4 regions of the Streptomyces sp. R-74717 genome follow, and region 1 is predicted to be linked to each of the others. Evidence: riboswitches for the same ligand, from Rfam matches in the RefSeq annotation. Region 1 holds a riboswitch; each other region holds the start of a gene.
The links. Region 1 has a riboswitch for cobalamin ahead of NRF20_RS40160 (FecCD family ABC transporter permease). Riboswitches for the same ligand answer to the same signal wherever they lie in the genome.
Positions count from the first base shown of each region.

Region 2: it holds a riboswitch for cobalamin, as region 1 does, so the genes downstream of both, NRF20_RS05110 (CbtB domain-containing protein) here and NRF20_RS40160 (FecCD family ABC transporter permease) in region 1, are expected to answer to the same signal.
Region 3: it holds a riboswitch for cobalamin, as region 1 does, so the genes downstream of both, NRF20_RS34060 (cobalamin biosynthesis protein) here and NRF20_RS40160 (FecCD family ABC transporter permease) in region 1, are expected to answer to the same signal.
Region 4: it holds a riboswitch for cobalamin, as region 1 does, so the genes downstream of both, NRF20_RS15920 (ribonucleoside-diphosphate reductase subunit alpha) here and NRF20_RS40160 (FecCD family ABC transporter permease) in region 1, are expected to answer to the same signal.

Region 1 covers NZ_CP102361.1:8,891,389-8,896,316, reverse strand. Annotated here, with positions in the region: gene NRF20_RS40180 (NAD(P)-dependent oxidoreductase) at 1-60, opposite strand, end outside; gene NRF20_RS40175 (adenosylcobinamide amidohydrolase) at 115-699, opposite strand; partial or broken gene NRF20_RS40170 (cytochrome P450) at 899-1,424, opposite strand; gene NRF20_RS40165 (ABC transporter ATP-binding protein) at 1,671-2,486, opposite strand; partial or broken gene NRF20_RS40160 (FecCD family ABC transporter permease) at 2,483-2,833, opposite strand; cobalamin riboswitch at 3,069-3,256, opposite strand; gene NRF20_RS40155 (beta-ketoacyl-[acyl-carrier-protein] synthase family protein) at 3,335-4,558, opposite strand; gene NRF20_RS40150 (acyl carrier protein) at 4,555-4,833, opposite strand; gene NRF20_RS40145 (hypothetical protein) at 4,921-4,928, opposite strand, start outside.
Region 2 covers NZ_CP102361.1:1,122,964-1,127,891, reverse strand. Annotated here, with positions in the region: partial or broken gene NRF20_RS05120 (family 16 glycosylhydrolase) at 1-801, opposite strand, end outside; gene NRF20_RS05115 (histidine phosphatase family protein) at 1,034-1,627, opposite strand; adenosylcobalamin (AdoCbl) riboswitch at 1,750-1,842, shown strand; gene NRF20_RS05110 (CbtB domain-containing protein) at 1,888-2,103, shown strand; gene NRF20_RS05105 (CbtA family protein) at 2,132-2,905, shown strand; gene NRF20_RS05100 (GNAT family N-acetyltransferase) at 3,034-3,540, opposite strand; gene NRF20_RS05095 (hypothetical protein) at 3,723-4,007, shown strand; gene NRF20_RS05090 (tetratricopeptide repeat protein) at 4,004-4,363, opposite strand; gene NRF20_RS05085 (pirin family protein) at 4,542-4,928, shown strand, end outside.
Region 3 covers NZ_CP102361.1:7,434,194-7,439,121, forward strand. Annotated here, with positions in the region: gene NRF20_RS34055 (cobyric acid synthase) at 1-1,305, opposite strand, end outside; gene NRF20_RS34060 (cobalamin biosynthesis protein) at 1,302-2,315, opposite strand; cobalamin riboswitch at 2,460-2,591, opposite strand; gene NRF20_RS34065 (hypothetical protein) at 2,764-2,994, opposite strand; gene NRF20_RS34070 (anion permease) at 3,030-4,295, opposite strand; gene NRF20_RS34075 (class II aldolase/adducin family protein) at 4,558-4,928, shown strand, end outside.
Region 4 covers NZ_CP102361.1:3,551,872-3,556,799, reverse strand. Annotated here, with positions in the region: gene NRF20_RS15920 (ribonucleoside-diphosphate reductase subunit alpha) at 1-1,908, opposite strand, end outside; cobalamin riboswitch at 2,046-2,187, opposite strand; gene mctP (monocarboxylate uptake permease MctP) at 2,339-3,976, opposite strand; gene NRF20_RS15910 (DUF3311 domain-containing protein) at 3,973-4,227, opposite strand; gene NRF20_RS15905 (GntR family transcriptional regulator) at 4,495-4,928, opposite strand, start outside.

The DNA of each region.
Region 1 (4,928 bases):
GGTGCCGAGGACGGCGACCGTCGGCCGCTGCGGGGCGGCGTCGGCAGCGCTTGAGGTCATGAGAGGAATCCCTTCATCGGCCGCGCCCCGGTCGGCTCGCGGCGCAGTGGGTTCTCAGGATTGCCGCAGCGCACCGTCGAGGACGGCAGCGTGCACGGCCCTGGCGAGTCGTGCACCCCAGCGGGAGCGGGGTCCTGCGAAGGGTTCACCGGGGGCCGCACCCGGAGAGGGGGCGGCGATGCAGACGGCGTCGGTGGGGGTGCCGGAGCAGTCGAGTCCCGCGTCCAGGAGTGCCTGGACCTTGGCCTCGGTCGCAGTGGCGACCGCGTTGACGAGTGCGGCGTCGGAGAGGGCCACCGGCAGGGTGACGACGATATTGACCGTGCCCGGCCGCGGCGGCCCCTCGGTGCCCTCGGCCGGGGCCGCCGCCCAGCCGCGTACGCCGAGTCCGCAGGTCGCCGTCGCCGTCACCCCCTCGTCGGCCGCGACTGTGTACGCCGTGACGTCGGCGGCCGTCATCAGTCCGGCACCGGGCCCGTCGAGGTGTTCCGCAGCGGCGATCTCGGCGAGGTGACGGTCGGGATCCAGGCGCGGATAGCCGCCGGGCACCTGGGCGTTGAGGATCCAGGAGCGCGGGCCGATGCCACCGCCGAGTACGGCGCTGCTGCACACCCGCCACCCCGGCCCGAGCCGCCACACCAGATGGTGAATGTCCAGGCCGTCCTCGTGCCGGGTCAGCAGTTCACCGCGCTGTTCGGGCAGCCGGATGCATACGGAACGGATGAGGCACCCCAGGTGGCACGGCAGGAGTCGGCAGGACGGCGGAACGACGGTCGGCCCTTGGCCCGTCGATCATATGCGCCGGGGATGTTCAGTCCGCGGCGGGCGCGCTGCCGGGCGGGCCGGTATCGGTCGCGACCACCTGGCTCGGCAGATGGTGCAGCCGGTCCTGGCGCTCGGCGTCCACCCCCAGGAGTTCACAGATGACGCCCATCGGCAGCGGCAGGGCGAACCGGGCGCGCAGATCCACCGTGCCGTCGCCCGCGACGGCGGCCCGGTCGACATCGTCGAGCAGCTCGGCAGTGACGGTCTATCCGCGGTCGCAGCTCTTCCACCCGCCGGGCAGTGAACGCCTTGCTCACCAGTGATCGCAGGCGGCGGTGGTCGTCGCGGTCGGCCGTGGTCATGCCCTGCACGGTGGCGAATGTCTTCAGCGGCCGGCCGTCGGGGATGCGTCCCTCGGCCGGCTCGGTGAAGTGGCGTGCCCCCTTGGCCACATCGAAGTGGGCGAGGAACTCCTTGAGCGCGTCGTGTCCGAGCACCGCCATCCCTGCCACGTCGCCGGGGAGGACGACGGATGCCACGGCCCCCTGGGCGAGCAGCCTGGCGTTGTCCGCGTGTGGGCAGCCGCCTGACGGATCCATGCGGTGCGGGCTGCTTGTCAACTGGCTCTCCTGACCTTCGTCGGCCGGTGCCCGACGGGCCGTGGGACGACAGCCTGTTCGAGCTTGCCGATCCTACGGTCGACAGCACCGGCAGAAAGGTGCGTTGCCGGTGTTCACGCGGACTTCCGCACGGTCAGGAGTTCGAGCAGATACCGCTTGGTGATGCCCCCTGCGCGCTGCGCGTCGATCAGGGCCCGGATGCGGTTCTTCGGCGTCGCGCCCGTCCTACTGACCCCGCCATGGCACCCGCTGCACCGGATCCTCCGGCAGGAAGCGCACCGAGGGCCGTCCGTCCGGGCCGTCGGGAGTCACCCGCGCCCTGACCCGGTAGACGTCGGCGATCAGCTCCTCGGTGATCACTTCCGCCGGGGTCCCGGCGGCCACCACCCGCCCCTCCTTCATGACGACGATCCGATCGCAGAACATCGCGGCCAGATTGAGGTCGTGCAGAGCGATCACACCGGTGAGGGGCAGCGAGGCGATCAGCGACAGCAGATCCAACTGGTGCTGGATGTCGAGGTGGTTCGTCGGCTCGTCGAGCAGCAGTTCACGCGGCTGCTGGGCCAGTGCGCGCGCTATCTGGACACGTTGCCGCTCACCGCCGGAGAGGGTGTGCCAGGACTGGTCGCCGCGATCGACGAGACCGGTCCGCTCCAGAGCTTCGCGCACCGCGTCGTCGTCCGCCCGGCCGGGTGCCGACCAGGCCCTGCGGTGCGGGATGCGCCCGAGGCGTACCACGTCCAGGACGCTCAACTCGACCTGGGTGACCGCATGCTGGTCGACTACAGCGACCCGCTGGGCCACGGTTCGGCGCCCGATCTCGTCGAGCCGCCGGCCGTCGAGGGTGACCACGCCCGCATCCGGGGCGAGGACTCCTGCCAGCACCCGCAAGAGGGTCGACTTGCCGGAGCCGTTCGGCCCGATCAGCCCGACGGTGGCGCCGGGCGGCGGCGTGAGATGGACCCCGTCGAGGATGAGGCGGCCGCCCGCCTCCCGGCTGACCCGCTCGGCACTCAGCCCCTCAGTGGCTCCACGCGTCATGTGATCCTCCGGCTGCGGTACAGGACCAGGACGAACGCGGGCACGCCGATGAGGGCGGTGACGACTCCCACTGGCGCTTCCTGCGGGTCGAGGACCGTCCTGGCGAGGGTGTCGACCCAGACCAGGAACACCGCCCCGGCCAGGGCGGTGACCGGCAGCAGCCGCCGGTGCCCGGAGCCGGTGAGCACACGGGCGGCGTGCGGCAGGACCAGACCGACGAAGCCGATGGCGCCGGCCGAGCTGACGAGCGCGGCGGTCAGCAGCACGATCCGGGTGCGCGCGACATGGACGCCGAGTGTGGCGGCGGCGTCCTGGCCGAACGCGAAGGCGTCAAGCGCGGCCCGGTGCGGTGCGGCTTCGACGGTGACGGTGCGTCCACAGTTCTTCAGCGTCACGGGGTATCCGTCGGCGGAGCCGGACTTCGCGGCGGAGCTGCTCGTTCCGCCGCCGCAGGCGGTCAGCAGGAAGAATCCCGCCGAAAGCAGGGCGACGGTGCGGACAGGGCTGGCTATGGACGGCACGGAGTCCCTCTGCGTCTCGGGGCTCATGCGCGGAGCCCGCTGTACGGAGTCCTGCGCCCGGTACCGGGTCGCAGGTGCCAGCAGGTCTTCGGACTCGGGCTCCTACGGACGGGACGCCTTCCCAGGACTCGCGGGTGGTCCCAGTGGCCGTGGCCCCGCCCGTCCCCCTCACCGCTGCGCGTCAGTTCCGGATTCTCACCGGATTCCCTGACCCCTACGTGGAGTTTGACTGGCTTCGGCAAGTTATCACGAGCCTCCGCGCAGCTCATGGGCGGTGTGGCCGGTGGTACGCCGGGCTGTGCTCCCGTCGCACCACCCGCCCGATGCCTACGGACGCTGAAGAGCGATCACGGCGTTGTGCCCGCCGAAGCCGAAGGAGTGGCTGACGGCGCGCCGGATGGGCTGCCGCAGGGGTTGCTCGGTGACGCAGTTGATGTCGAACTCGGGCGCCGGGGCGTCCAGGTTGGCGATCGGCGGTACGACTCCGCGCTGGAGCGTCAGGACGGTCAGTCCGGCCTCGATCGCTCCGGCTGCCCCCATGCAGTGCCCGAGGACGCCCTTCGGGGCGGTGACGGGCGGCCGGTGCGGGTAGACCCGGCCGATGAGGGCGGCCTCGGTGGCGTCGTTCATGGGTGTCGCCGTGCCGTGTGCGTTGACGTGCTCGACGTCCTCGGCCGCCCAGCCCGCGTCGCGCAGCGCGGCCTCGACCGCGGCCTGGGCGACCGCGCCGGACGGGTGCGGGCTTGTGGGGTGGTGGGCGTCGGTGGTGGCGCCGGTGCCCGCGAGCAGTGCCCGCGGCGCGGCGCCCCGGGCCGCGGCGTCGTCCGCCCGTTCCAGCACCATGACGGCGGCGCCCTCGCCCATGACCAGCCCGGCACGGTCGGCCGCGAAGGGCCGGCACCGCCTGGCCGGTTCGCCGTCCGCCCGGGCCGCGGCTCCGGACCGGGCGAATCCGGTCATGGCGACCGGGTAGACGATCGACTCGGTGGCTCCGGCGATCGCGATGTCGCACTGTCCGGTGACCAGCAGATCGCGGGCGACGGACAGTGCGGTGGCGCCGGACGAGCAGGCGGTGCAGGGTGCCAGGCTGGGGCCGGTGGCCCGCAGCTGGATGGCGATCTCGGCCGCGGGCATGTTCGGAATGGTGAGCAGGATGCCCGACGGCGAGGTGGCATCCGGTCCGTGCCGGTCGAGTACGACGGCCTGCTCGGTCAGTGAGGCGGAGCCTCCGCTGCTGGTGCCGACGACCACCGCGACCCTGCTGCCCTCCCACTGCGCCGGGTCGAGGCCGGCGTCGGCGACCGCCTCCCGGGCGGCGAGAACGGCGAACTTGACGTACTTCCCCATACGGAAGGACGTGCGGCCGCCGATCGCGGCGTCCAGGTCGATACCGTCGACCGTGCAGGCGAAGTCGATCGTGCACCCTTCGAGTGCCGCGACGGTACGCACCGGCGAGACTCCGGCGCACACACCTTTCCAGGTGGATTCGGTGTCGTTGCCGACCGGGGTGATCATTCCCAGGCCTGTTACGGCAATCGCGGGCCTGTTCATCGGGCGTTGCTCATCGGTGCCTCGCCACCCATCAGCGCCCCGCCGCCGGCTGTCGCGCCGATGTACCGCGTGATGTCGGCAAGGGTGGCGTCCTTGGGGAGCTTGTCGAAGTCCCTGTCGCCGCCCATCGTCTCCCGGATGAGGACGGCGAACTCGGCGACGGCGAGGGAGTCCATCTCCAGGCTGTCCATCGTGGATTCCGGGCGGATCTCGTCGACGGGCACTTTGAAGGTGTGTGTCAGAACCTCGGTGATCTCGGGATGAATCGCACTCATGAGCTTCCTCTCCGTCATTCGGTACGGCTGCCGGGGTCGGCGGGGGCACCGTCCCGACGCCGAATCAACTGGGTGACGTGCCTCCAGTTACGCCT
Region 2 (4,928 bases), 7.8 Mb from region 1:
GTCCGGGTCGCCCGGCCAGTAGCCGCCGACCGCGAGGTTGAGGATCAGGAAGAAGGGCTTGTTGAACACCCAGGTGCTGCCACCGAGATCGGCGGGCGTGCGGCGCTGGTAGACGTTGCCGTCCACCGACCAGGTCACCGAGTCGGGGGCCCAGTCGACGGCGAAGGTGTGGAAGTCGTCGGCGAACGCCTGCCCGCCAGGCAGGGTGTACGCGGCGCCGATCCCACCGGAGCCGGAGTAGCCTGGACCGTGCAAGGTGCCATGGATCGTGGACGGTTCGAAGCCGACGTTCTCCATGACGTCGATCTCGCCCGAATTGGGCCAGCCGACCTGGCCGATGTCGTCGCCCAGCAACCAGAAGGCGGGCCACATGCCCTGACCGCGCGGCACCTTCATCCGGGCCTCGACGTGTCCGTACGTCTGGGAGAACTTTCCGGAAGTGTTCAGCCGTGCCGAGGTGTACTCGCAACTTCCGTACCAACACTGGTAGTTGTTCGGATTTTCCCTGCGTGCGGTGATGACGAGGTGGCCCTGGCCGTCGAGTGCGGCGTTGCTGTTCCCGGCCGTGTAGTACTGCCGCTCATGGTTGTTGACGTTGTCGCCGGTCTCGATCTGCCACTTGCCGCCGTCGACGGCGGAGCCCGCGGGGCCGTCGAAATCGTCGGTGAATGACGCTGCCGCCGCGGTGGCCCGTGGTTCGGGCAGGGGCACCCCGGTCGCGAGACCGGAGGAGGCCGAGACGAGGGCGAGTGCGCAGAGAGCGGACACCAGGAGGCGTCGGGTGAGATGGGGGGAGGTCATGGGGGTCCTTCCCGTACAGAGAATTGAGGGACTGCCATGCATGGAAATGCCATGCATATGACAAGACCCTCACCGTGGGGGTGCGTGGGGAGAGGCCTTCGTTCTGTATGCGATTTAAGAAGTGAACCCAGACCGTGTCAAGGCTTTGGTACGGACCATACTTCTTGCAGTCATCCGTGGTTGGTGCGGCCCAGGACGGACGTGCGTCCCGTGTCGCGCTGCCGTCAGGGCGTCAGTCCCCCGGAGCGGGGGACAGTGGCTGCCCACAGCGCAGGTTCCACCGTCCGGACCAGCCGCTGAGCCCGGTCAGCGTCAGCGGGGCGACGTCCAGCCGCCAGAACGCCTCCGTCGGGAGAGCGAGCGCCCGCACGATCGCCGCCCGCACCACCGCAGGCTCGACGACCCCCAGCACACGGCCGTCCTCGTCGCCGTACAGGGGTTGCAGGGAATCCAGCCAGCGGCCGACCCTGGCGCAGAACTCCAACAACGGTTCGCCACCGTGCGGGGCCGCCGAAGGATCGGTCATCCAGGCCGACACCGCCTCCGGCTCGCTCCCGCTCACCTCCTCCAGCCGCTGCCCGTTCCACCGGCCCATGTCCCAGCCACGGAGCGCGAGTTCGTGCTCGGCGCGCAACCCCAGCGCGTCGGCGGTCCGGGCGCACCGTTCGGACGGCCCGCAGACGTACAGGTCGGCCGCAGGCACCGCTGCCGAAGCGGCCCTGGTCTGCCGGAGCCCGACCGTGTCGAGCGGCGCATCGCCGTCGAAGCGGGCCTCGCGCAGCGCGGCGTTGAGCGCCGGTGAGATCAACATCACCTTTACCGTCATGACCGGGTCAACTCCCTGAAGTCTGGCTCCTCAATTGCACCCACCATGGCATCCGGGCGTTCCGGCCCCGCCGACGGCACCATGGCCGCGCCTGCTCCCAAGCGGTATCGTCCGATGAGCATGACGAAGTGTGACGGAAGTCCGGTGAGAATCCGGCACGGTCGCGCCACTGTGTACCCGTACCCGTACGGGAAGTCAGACCCAGCACCTTCGTCTCAGGCACCACGAACGGGACGCGTGTTCCCTCAGGAGGTTCTGCCATGGCACAGACTGCTGCCCCCGCCACCGCCGTACCGGCGATCACCCCCATCTCCCTGAAGGCCATTGCCCCTTGGGCGGTCTTCTTCGGCATTCTCATGCTCGTACTGCTGTACTTCGTCGGCGCCGAGCAGGGCGCCACCGCGGTCATCTCCGGCGAAGGTGTCCACGAATGGGTCCACGACGGCCGCCACCTCCTCGGTTTCCCCTGCCACTGACGTACCGTCCGATCCAGGGGAAATCCTCATGAACTCCATATCTGTCAGAGCCCTGCTCGTCCGCGGCATGCTGGCCGGCCTCGCCGCGGGCGCGCTCGCTCTGGTCGTCGCCTACTTCCTCGGCGAGTCCCGGGTGGACGCGGCCATCGCTCTCGAAGAGGCGCACAGCCATGACCACGGCGGCGGCGAGGAACTCGTCAGCCGCACCATGCAGTCCACCGCCGGCCTTGCCACCGGTGTGCTCGTCTTCGGTGTGGCGATCGGCGGCATCGCCGCCCTCGTCTTCTGTTACGCCCTCGGACGGATCGGCAGATTCGGCCCGCGGGCCACGGCCGCCCTGATCGCGGGTGCGGCCCTGCTGACGGTGTACATCGTGCCGTTCCTGAAGTACCCGGCCAACCCGCCGGCCGTCGGCAACCCCGACACGATCGGCCGACGCACCGCCCTGTTCTTCCTGATGGCCGCCCTCGGCGTGCTGCTGGCCGTCGCTGCCGTCATCTTCGGCAAGCGGCTGGCTCCACGCCTGGGCAACTGGAACGCGACGATCACCGCATCCGCCGCCTACGTCGTCGTGATCGGGGTCGCCTACGCGTTCCTGCCCTCGTTCAACGAGGTCGGAAAGGACTTCCCGGCCGGCCTGCTGTGGGAGTTCCGCCTGGCCACGCTCGCCGTGCAGGCCACTGCCTGGATCACCTTCGGCCTCGTCTTCGGCTGGCTGACGGAACGGCTTCTCGTGCCGAGGGCCGACTCCGTCAGGACCGGAAACGGTGCGGCGAACCGGGCTGCCACCGCGGCCGGCTGACCGACGCGCCACTGGCCACCGGAAGGCATCGGAACCCGCCGGGAGCTTCCCGGCGGGTTCCGTCGTCCCGTCCTGTGCAGACGGGCCGGCGGCTGTGCATACCGGCAAGGGGCCGGTCGAGCGGGGACTCACTCCTCGGCCTGCTGTTCCCAGTCGATCCGGTAGTACTTCAGCAGCGCGTCCTCCTTCACGAGGTGCATACCGACGGCTGTCATGACGTGCTGCGACGCGAGGTTGTCCAGATCGGTGTCGCCGTGCACGCTGCTCACACCCTGGTCGCGGGCGAACAGGAGCAGTGCGCGCAGCGCCTCGGAGGCGTAACCCATGCCCTGAGCCGAGGGGACGAGGCCGTAGCCGATCGTGACGTGCCTGTTCTCGTCCGGAGCGCCATGGAATCCCAGCCCGCCGATCACCTCTCCGTTGTCGCGGCGACGTATCTCGTACGAACCGAAGGGGCTGGGATCACCCGTCGTCGCGCAGGTGTCGAGGAAGCGCTCGGCCGCGGCCATCTCGCCGGGGGACGGGTATCCGAGTGCCCAGCGGGCGCCGTTTCCCGGCTTGCCCGCCATCACCTGCAAGGCATCGGAGGCGCTCATCAGGCGGAGGAAGAGGCGGGGAGTCTCAAGGTCGGTCATGACCGAGTGAAGTATCACGCCGGACGGGCGGAAGGCATCCGGATTGTCCGGCGGGAGCGTCCGAAGCGGGGCGGGACTCCGGTGGGTCCTGTTGAGGCCTTGCAGGGCCCGCGGTGGCGCTGGACGTAGCGTTGTTACGCGAAAGAGTATCGCCGCACCTGTGATGTCGGGCCAATGCGGGCGTGGCGCTGATGCTCGTCGCCCGCCCCGCGACCTGCGGCGACGCGAGCGTGTCACGGCGGGTACGCGACGCCGTGCATGCCGCGGTCTTCACCCCGGATGTGTCCGGCGCTTCCGACGACGCGGACGACACGGGGGCCGCCGCATCCGAGGCCCGCGTGCCGCCCACCGCGGCCCGGCTGAGCGCACTGCTGAGGCGGTCGCCGGATCCGGCACTCAGTGCGGCCGAGGGCGCCCTCCTGACGGAATGGCTGAACCGCCTGTCGAGCGCCCCACGCGACCGCTAGAGCCTTGTCCGGTCCGCGTCGAAGTCCCCGGAGAACGCCGCCGCCATCCGCAGATGACCGGCCGCCTCCGCGCTACGCCCCTGGCGCTCGAGCGTGCGGCCGAGCATCAGCCGCGCGTAGTGCTCCACCGGGTCGCGCTCCAGAACCGCCCGCAGCTCCGTCTCGGCCCTGCCGAGCCGAGCCGAGTGGTAGTAGGCCCGGGCCAGCAGCAGACGCGGGGAGACCTGCTCCGGCGCCTCCTCGACCAGGCCCTCCAGAATCCGGGCCGCAGTCATGTACTCCTTCGCTTCGAAGAACATCTGCGCACGGTCCCAGCGGTCGGCGGACGTACCGAACTCGAAATAGGTGTCGCTCACTTGACCTCCTCGTTCACGGACCGTCCCGGGATCGCTCCCGGCCCTGTCCAGCCACTGACCCGGCCATACGCTCAGCCGTGCCCCAGTCACCCGAACATGGCGCACTGGTTGAATATTCCACTAAATCATCGGCGTGGGTACCGGCACCCCGGGCCCGCACGGGAATAGGTTGAGCGCCATGAGCAATCTCGATCGCCAGGCCACACTCTCCGTCTGTGGAGGACGGGGCTTCGTCGTCGCCGAGCCTGTACGTGAACTCCTCACCCCGCGCCATGTCCGGCTGGGTGAGTCCACCGAGGTCCGCAGACTGCTGCCCAATCTGGGGCGCCGGATGGTCGGCGCATGGGCCTTTGTCGATCATTACGGCCCCGACGACATCGCCGGCGAATCAGGGATGCAAGTACCGCCCCACCCTCACATGGGCCTGCAGACGGTCAGCTGGCTGCACGAGGGCGAGGTCCTGCACCGGGACAGCCTCGGCAGTCTCCGCACGATCCGCCCGCGCGAGCTGGGACTGATGACCTCCGGTCGGGCCATCAGTCACTCCGAGGAGAGCCCGAAGTCG
Region 3 (4,928 bases), 1.5 Mb from region 1:
CTCCAGCGAGCCGTGCCAGTGGGTGCCCCACACGGCGCCGACCCGGCAGCCGTCCAGGAACGGTTCGCCGCCGCGTACATCGGCGACGCCGTGGTGGATCTCGTACCCCTCGACGGGGGCGCCGAGCGCCTCGCCGACGGGGCGGGCGAGGGTCTTCTCGCGGTCGAAGCGGATGTGAACGGGCAGCAGGCCGAGGCCGTCGATGTGCCCGGCCCTCGACTCGACGTCGTCCTCGATGTGTTCACCGAGGATCTGGAAGCCGCCGCAGATGCCGAGGACCGGCCGGCCCTCGGCGGCACGCCGCACCAGGGCGTCGGCGAGGCCGCGCTCGCGCAGCCAGGCCAGCGCGTTCACGGTGCCGCGGGTGCCCGGCACGATGACGAGGTCGGCGTCGGCCAGCTCCTCGGCGCGGTCCACGAACCGGACGACGACGCCCGGTTCGGCGGCCAGTGCGTCCACATCGGTGAAGTTCGACATCAGGGGTACGGCGCACACCGCGACGCGCAGCACGTCGTCGCCGTGCGGCGGCGCGACGACCGATTCGCGTACGGCTCCGCGCAGCGCTGTGCTGTTCTTGAAAGCGGGCCTCAGACCGTCCTCCTCGTCGATGCCGAGGCCGTGGGCGAAGGGCAGCACCCCGTAGGTCTGCCGCCCGGTGATCCCGCGCAGCATCTCCAGGCCGGGCTCCAGCAGCGACACGTCGCCGCGGAACTTGTTGACGAGGTAGCCGGCGATCAGCGACTGGTCCTCGGCGTCCAGCAGCGCCGTCGTACCGAAGAACGAGGCGAAGACGCCACCGCGGTCGATGTCGCCGACGACCACCACCGGGAAGCGTGCCGCCCGTGCGATGCCCATGTTCACAATGTCCGTGCGCCGCAGATTGATCTCGGCCGGACTGCCCGCCCCCTCGCAGATCACTGCGTCATACGTGCCCCGAAGCTGCTCCAGACAGTCCACGACCGTGCCGAGAAGCGCTTCCTGCCTGCCACCGTGGTAGCCGCGTGCACTCATCTCGCCCACCGGTCTGCCCATCAGGACGACCTGGCTGGAGCGGTCGCTACCGGGTTTGAGCAGGACCGGGTTCATCAGCGCGGTGGGCTCCACCCGGGCGGCCTGGGCCTGCATGGCCTGGGCGCGCCCGATCTCGGCACCCTCGCGGGTGACGAACGAGTTCAGCGACATGTTCTGCGCCTTGAAGGGCGCCACCTTCACGCCCTGGCGCACGAGCCAGCGGCAGATGCCCGCCGTGACGACGCTCTTGCCCGCGTCCGAGGTGGTTCCGGCGACCAGCAGCCCGCCGCTCATGTCCGTCTCCGTCCTGCGATCCGACGTCCTGTGACCTGAAGTCCTTCGGACCGAAGTCCTGCGATCCGTCGTGCGGCGAGGCCCGCACCCAGTCGTCCCGCCACACACACGCCGAGGGCCAGCGCACTCACTCGGCGCGACAGCCGTACCGCGCGTTCGATGTCCTCGGTCTCCACCGCCCGGCCCGTCTCCCCGTTGAGGACGGGGCGGTGTTCGATCCGGCCGCCGTACGCGAGGGTCCCGCCGAGCCGTACGCCGAGCGCACCCGCGAACGAGGCCTCCACCGGGCCCGCGTTGGGGCTCGGGTGCTTCGCCGCGTCGGCCCGCCACGCCCGTACCGCTCCACGTGGCCGCCCCCCGGCGGCCACGGCGAGCAGGGCTGTGAGCCGGGCGCCGGGCCAGCCCGCGAGGTCGTCGAGGCGGGCCGAGGCCCAGCCGTAGCGCCGGTGGCGGGGAGACTTGTGGCCGACCATGGCGTCGAGGGTGTTGGCGGCCCGGAAGCCGACGAGCCCGGGCACACCGGCCAGGGCACCCCACACCAGGGCGCCGACCACGGCGTCCGAGGTGTTCTCGGCCACGGACTCCACCACGGCGCGGGCGATCTGCGGTCCGTCGAGGGAGTACGGGTCGCGCCCGCACAGATGCGGCAGCCGCTCGCGGGCCGACTCGATGTCACCGGCGGCCAGGGCGCCGCCGATCGCCCGGGCCTCACGCCCCAGGGACGTACCGCCGACGACGGACCAGGTGGCGGCCGCGGTCAGTGCGACGGAGGCGGCGGGATGACGGCGTACGGCACGGGTGATCAGCGCGGCACCACCCGCAGCGCCTCCGGCGCAGACCAGGGTGTGCAGGGCGCCCCACCCGCGGTGGTCGCGCCACAGACGCCGTTCGACGCCCGCCGCGGCCCGCCCGAAGGCGGCGACCGGATGTCCCCTGCGGGGGTCACCGAGCAGCAGATCGCCGATCAGACCGGCCGTGGCGCCGTACGCGAAGACGCGGTCGGCACGCACGGCTCAACCGGCCGTTACGCCTCGAAGGACCTTCGTACAGGCGGCTCTCGTCGAGAGCGCCACAGCAACGGACGCACGGCAGCCAGGCATGGCGATATGTCCTCACTCAGGGTCCGCGCCCTGGTTCGACGTGACCGGCGACGAGAGTCTCCTGGCTCCCGGATCCGCAGTTCCCCCGGCCTTCCAACCCGCTCGCGCGTGCCGTGACTTCCGGTGTGGGGGACTGCTCCCCGGTGACAGTGGCGGGACCGCGCCGGATTCGCACCGGCTTCCTCTGCTGTCGCCGTAATTGGCTCCGGCAGTCCACCACGCTCCGCGAACGCCCGTCAACTTGCCGTTGACCTGCGACGGTGCAGTGTGCTGAGCCCCACATCGGGCCGGGCACACCACGACGGGCCGGACACACGAGGTGTGTCCGGCCCGACGAGGGGAGTGCGCGGAGGAGGGCTCAGGCGACGATCAGATAGATCCCGTACGCGACCGCCGCAGCGCACAGCGCGAAGCAGACGTAGGCGCCGGCGCGGGCCAGCAGCAGTGAGCCGCCGGAGCCGCCCTGCGCCGCCGGTTCGGGCTGCTTGGAGAGACCGACGATGCCCAGGGTGAAGAAACCCACCAGCGCGACGGTGACGACGAGGGAGACGCCGAAGACGGAGCCGAGGGCTGCCCAGTCGATGTTCATGCTGAATCCTTAGACGGCCTGCCTAGGCGGCTGGCCTAGACGGTGGCGGGTCGCGCCGGGTCCTGGGCGGTTCCGGCCGGAGCCGGAATGGTGGTCTTGAGGTCCTGGGCCGCTGCCTGGGCCACGGTGAGCGGCGGGCTGACGGCGGCGATGGCCGTGGTGACGATGCCCGCGGGCTCGGCTTCGCCGCCCGTCGGGGCGACATCGCCGTGGCCGACCGGCTTGCGGCGCGACACCAGCCAGATCGCCCCGGAGCCGACGACCAGCAGCGCCGCGACGACGACGACACCCCAGGTGCCCTGCTTGGTGAGGAGCTCCGCGCCCGCGCCGACCAGGCCCGCGGCCGGCAGTGTCAGACCCCAGGCGACGAACATCCGGGTGGCGGTGGACCAGCGGACCACGCCGCCCCGGCGGCCGAGGCCCGCGCCCATCACGGCGCCGGAGCAGGACTGGGTGGTGGAGAGGGAGAAGCCGAGGTGCGAGGAGGCCAGGATGACCGTGGCCGCACTGGTCTGGGCGGCGAAGCCCTGCGGCGGCTTGAGGTCGGTGAGGCCGCTGCCCATGGTGCGGATGATGCGCCAGCCGCCCAGGTAGGTGCCGAGTGCGATGGCCGTACCGGCACAGACGATGACCCAGACCGGCGGGTTGGAGCCGGGGTGCAGGACGCCACCGGTGACCAGGGCCAGGGTGATGATGCCCATGGTCTTCTGCGCGTCGTTGGTGCCGTGGGCGAGGGAGACCAGTCCGGCCGAGGCGATCTGGCCGGCGCGGTAGCCCTTGGCAGTGGCCTTCTCCTGGGCGTCGTTGCGGATCTTCCCGCCGATCCGGTACGTCAGCCTGGTGGCCAGCAGCGCGGCCAGACCGGCGACGATCGGGGCGGCGACCGCGGGGAGCAGCACCTTGGTGACGACGGTGCCGCCGTTGACCGACGACCAGCCCGCCGACATCACGGCCGCGCCGATCAGACCGCCGAACAGGGCGTGCGAGGAACTGGACGGCAGTCCGACCAGCCAGGTCAGCAGATTCCACAGGATGGCGCCGACGAGTGCCGCGAAGATGACTTCTGTCCGCAGCCCGTCCTCGTTGATGATCCCGCCGGAGATCGTCTTGGCGACCTCGACCGACAGGAACGCGCCGACGAGGTTGAGAACGGCGGACATGGCCACCGCTGTCTTCGGTCTGAGTGCACCGGTCGAGATGGTGGTCGCCATCGCGTTGGCGGTGTCATGGAAACCGTTCGTGAAATCGAACACTAGAGCTGTCACGATCACAATCGCGAGCAGCAGCGTGATGTGTTCCATTTACCCAGGCAATCGCTCGACGTCATTGGCACGTGGACCGTAGGCAACCTGGATGAACGGAAGGTGAACTGGGCAGGGCGCTACGGTGACTCCAACTGGAGTCGGTGCGTTCAGTTTGTCCCTCGCAGGGTGGTGTGGGCCGGGCGCAGGGTCGATTCGGGCCCGGTTCGCCCCCCGCCATCCCCTTTGTGAACTTCTCCGGATTGTGACTTGTCCCGCCGATCGCATGCCCGTTCACCTCCAGGGCTGACAGGATCTCCGCATGAGCGATCAGCAACGGGACGCGATCGAACGTGCCTGGGACGGTGTCGTCGCCACCGCCCGCAGGACGGCGGCGGACGGCCTCGTCGTCGGGACCTCGGGAAATGTGTCCGCACGGGTCGGCGGTACGGTCTTGGTCACCCCGAGCGCAGTGCCGTACGACCGGCTTCGCCCCGAGGACGCCGTCGGCGTCGATCTGGAAGGCAACCGCATCCTCGGCGAACTGGCCCCGACCAGCGAACTCCCGCTCCATCTCGCGGTCTACCGGAACAGCGACGCGGCAGCCGTCGTGCACACCCACGCGGTGCACGCCACGGCCGTCTCCACCCTGGTTCCCGAGGTCCCTTCGGTCCACTACGCCGCCGCCATGCT
Region 4 (4,928 bases), 5.3 Mb from region 1:
CTGCGGCTCGATGCACTCGTACACCCCTGCGATCGAGGCGATCGTCGCCGTCGGCGCGATGGCGAGCAGCAGCGAGTTGCGCATCCCGGTCTTCGCGACCCGGGCGCGCAGCGCGTCCCAGCGCTCCGGCCAGTTCAGCTCGGTGTCGTAGTGGTCGGGGTGCAGCACACCGCGCGCGGCACGCGTCTGGGACCAGGCGGGCAGCGGTCCGGACCGCTCGGCGAGCTCGCAGGACGCCTCGTAGGCGGCGAGCATGATCCGCTCGGAGATCTTTGTGGAGAGCGCGCGGGCCTCGGGGGAGTCGAACGGCAGCCGCAGCTGGAAGAAGACGTCCTGCAGACCCATCGCACCCAGGCCGACGGGGCGCCACTTCGCATTGGACCGGCCGGCCTGCTCGGTCGGGTAGAAGTTGATGTCGACGACCCGGTCCAGGAAGGTCACGGCCGTGCGGACAGTCGCGTCCAGCCGCTCCCAGTCGATGCCACCGTCGGCGACGAACGCACCGAGGTTGACCGAGCCCAGGTTGCAGACGGCCGTCTCGCCGTCATCGGTGACTTCGAGGATCTCGGTGCACAGATTCGACGAGTGGACGACGCGGCCCGGCTCGGCGGTCTGGTTCGCGGTCCGGTTGGAGGCGTCCTTGAACGTCATCCAGCCCTGGCCGGTCTGCGCGAGGGTACGCATCATCCGGCCGTACAGCTCACGGGCCGGCATCGCCTTGCGGGCCAGCCCCTTGGCCTCGGCTGCCCGGTACGCGGCGTCGAACTCGTCGCCCCACAGGTCGACCAGCTCGGGCACATCGGCGGGTGAGAACAGCGACCAGTCGCCGTCCGCGTCGACCCGGCGCATGAACTCGTCCGGGATCCAGTGCGCCAGGTTGAGGTTGTGCGTACGCCGCTGGTCCTCACCCGTGTTGTCGCGCAGCTCCAGGAACTCCTCGATGTCCGCGTGCCATGTCTCCAGGTAGACGGCGGCGGCGCCCTTGCGGCGGCCGCCCTGGTTCACGGCGGCGACCGAGGCGTCGAGCGTCTTCAGGAACGGCACGATGCCGTTGGAGTGCCCGTTGGTGCCGCGGATCAGCGAACCGCGGGCGCGGATGCGGGAGTACGAGAGGCCGATGCCGCCCGCGTGCTTGGAGAGCCGTGCCACCTGGTGATAGCGGTCGTAGATCGAGTCGAGCTCGTCGAGCGGGGAGTCCAGCAGATAGCAGGAGGACATCTGCGGATGCCGGGTGCCGGAGTTGAACAGGGTCGGCGAGGACGGCAGGTAGTCGAGCCGGCTCATCAGCCCGTACAGCGCCGCGACTTCGTCCAGGGCGCGCTTCGAGTCGTCCTCGGCGAGCCCGGCCGCGACGCGCAGCATGAAGTGCTGCGGCGTCTCGATGACCTGGCGGGTGTGCGGGTGACGCAGCAGATAGCGGCTGTACAGCGTCCGCAGCCCGAAGTAACCGAAACGGTCGTCGGCGCCGTCGGTCAGCGAACCCTCCACCAGTGCGTCGAGCGCGGCCGCGTGCAGCGCGACGAACTCGGCGGTGCGGTCCGCGATCAGGCCCTCTCGGTGCCCGACGGCCACCGAGGCGGAGAAGGACACCGCGCCCTGGCCCGCCGCCTCGTCCGCGATGGTGCGGGTCAGCAGCCTGGCCGCGAGCCGGGAGTAGGCGGGGTCCTCGGAGATCAGCCCCGCGGCGGCCTCCGTGGCCAGCGAGCGCAACTCCGCCTCGTCCGACCGGGCGTTACGGCCGCGCAGCGCGGCGGCGGCGACGCGACCGGGGTCGGTGTCGGGCAGATCGACGGTGAGGTCGGTCAGGGTCCGCAGCAGTGCGGTTCCCGGTCCGTCGTGTGCGGTTCCCTCGGACTCGGCCGCTTCGGACACGGCGACTGAAGCCGGATCGGCTGGCGCGATGGTCACGTGGTGCTCTCCCTCGCTCGGCTCGGGGCCGGCGGGGAGCGGGGCAGCCGGGCAGAGGTGGGCCCGCGTCGGGCAGCACTCATCACGGCGTCCACCGGCCCATCCGCGAGGCCCGGACGTCTGGCATCCGGTTCGGTCGAGCCGGATGCGCTGTCGGCAGGCCCTCGGACTTACCTGAGGGTGCGCAAAAGCGCACCGAATACACCGTTGCGGGACAGTTCCGGATTCGCACCGGATTTCCCTGCGGCGACAGCGAGCACGAGCATACATGTGGGGGCCGCTGGATGGGACGGCCCCCACATGTTGTGTCGCGCAACAGAAGTCGAGCCGACGGGACAAGCCGTGAGATCCCCTGCCGGAGCAGACGGACGGCCCGCCACGCCCCGCTGAAGGGGCGCGACGGGCCGTCGTCCGGCCGTGGGAGCGGTCGTCAGTGGCCGCCGCCCGGGGCCCCCGCCGTGGCCGGCGGGAGCTCCGCTTGGACGCTCGGGTCGCCCGCGTCGGCCGTGTAGTCGGCCGGGGAGGTCTCGTCGATCCCGGCGGGTGCCTTCACGGCGTTCAGAACGAAGGTGAGCACCACCGTCACCACCACGTTCAGCACGAACGCGGTCAGGCCGATGTAGCCGATCTCGCCGATGCCCGGGATCTCCTTGGACGACCCGCCGAAGTGCGCCTGGGTCGGGCTGGCGACCCCGTACGCGGCCACCGTCCCGTACACCATGCCGACCGCCCAGCCCGCGAGCAGTGCCCAGCGGTGGAACCAGCGGGTGAACAGGCCGCCGACCAGGGCCGGCATCGTCTGGAGGATCCAGATCCCACCGAGCAGCTGGAAGTTGATCGCGACCGTCTTGTCCATGGTGAGGACGAAGGCGAGCGCGCCGACCTTCACCAGCAGCGACACCAGCTTGGAGACCTTGGTCTCCTGTTCCGGGGTCGCGTCCGGCCTGAGGAAGTCCTTGTAGATGTTGCGGGTGAAGAGGTTCGCCGCGGCGATCGACATGATCGCGGCGGGCACCAGAGCCCCGATTCCGATGGCGGCGAACGCGACCCCCGCGAACCAGTCGGGGAACATGTTCTCGAACAGCTGGGGGATGGCCAACTGCCCGTTGTCCACCTTGATCCCGGCGGCGATCGCCATGAAACCGAGCAGCGCCAGCAGGCCCAGCATCAGCGAGTACAGCGGCAGGATCGTGGTGTTGCGCCGGATCACATTGCGGCTGCGGCTGGAGAGCGTCGCCGTGATCGAGTGCGGATACATGAAGAGCGCCAGCGCCGAGCCCAGCGCCAGTGTGGCGTAACCCCATTGGCCCGCTTCACCCGGCGCGAGCGCGCCGCGCGGTTTGCCGGTTGCCGGGTTGGTCTGGGAGAACGCATCGCCCGCCTTGGCGAAGATGTCGTCGAAGCCGCCGAGCTTGATCGGGATGTAGATGATCGCCACCGCGATGACCAGGTAGATCAGTCCGTCCTTGACGAACGCGATCAGCGCCGGCGCCCGCAGACCGGACGAGTAGGTGTACGCGGCGAGCACTGCGAACGCGATCAGCAGCGGCAGGTCCTTGATGAACCAGTGGGTGTTCTCTCCACCGCCCACGCCCATCACGTCCAGCACGGCCTGGATGCCGACGAGTTGGAGCGCGATGTACGGCATCGTGGCGAGGATGCCCGTGACGGCGACCGCCAGCGAGAGCCCCTTCGAGCCGAAGCGCCCGCGGACGAAGTCCGAGGTGGTCACGTACCCGTGCTTGTGCGAGACCGACCACAGCCGCGGCAGGAAGGTGAAGATCAGCGGGTACACGAGGATCGTGTACGGCACGGCGAAGAAGCCTGCCGCGCCCGCCGCGTAGATCGCCGCGGGAACGGCGACGAAGGTGTACGCGGTGTACAGGTCGCCGCCGAGCAGGAACCAGGTGACCCAGGTGCCGAACGAACGTCCGCCCAGGCCCCATTCGTCGAGGCTGGCGTCGTTCTCGGCCTTCCGCCAGCGCGCCGCCAGGAAGCCCATGACCGTGACGGCCAGGAAGAAGAAGATGAAGACGCCGAGCGCGACGCCGTTCACGCCGTCCTTCATGCCGACGCACCCCCCTTGCGGGCGCGCTGGTCACGCTGCCACAGCTTGTACGCGATCATCGTGAGTGCGGTGGAGATCAGCACCCAGAGCATCTGGTACCAGTAGAAGAACGGAATGCCGATGAAGGTGGGGTCCACCTTCGCATACGAACTCACCCAGAGCATCGCCACGAACGGCGCGATGAGACAGAGGGCGATGACCACCCGCACGGGGGTGACTGTGGGCGGTTTTCCTTCTGGGTCTGCTGGCATGCGGCGACTCCGTCCCCTCGCTGATCACCTGGTGTAATGCGCAGGAAATCTAGGGGAGGCTTCCGGTCACCGTCACCCCCTGTCCGCATTGCGGTCCGGCAACGGTCCCATGTTCGGGCGCGAATGTTCGGAATGTTGTCAAACGTACGACACTTGGTCTGCGCCAAGGTGTGCCAACGGCCCCGTGGAGTGGTGGATTCCACGGGGGCCGAGACGGTTGCGCCCAGGGGTGCGTGGCCGGAATCAGTCGGCCGACGCACCCGGACCTCAGTCCGTCGGCCGCTTCAGGCGCGCCACGAACTTGTACCGGTCGCCCCGATAGACCGAGCGCACCCACTCCACCGGCTCGCCCTGCCCGTCGAGCGAGTGCCGGGACAGCATCAGCATCGGCAGGCCGACATCCGTACCGAGCAGTCCGGCCTCGCGCGGGGTGGCGAGCGAGGTCTCGATGGTCTCCTCGGCCTCGGCCAGCCGGACGTCGTACACCTCCGCCAGGGCGGTGTAGAGCGAGGAGTACTTCACCAGTGAACGGCGCAGCGCCGGAAAGCGTTTGGCCGAAAGGTGCGTGGTCTCGATCGCCATCGGCTCCCCGCTGGCGAGCCGCAGCCGCTCGATCCGCAGCACTCGCCCACCGGTCGTGATGTCGAGCAGCCCGGCGAGCGTGTCGTCCGCCGTGACATAGCCGATGTCCAGCAACTGGG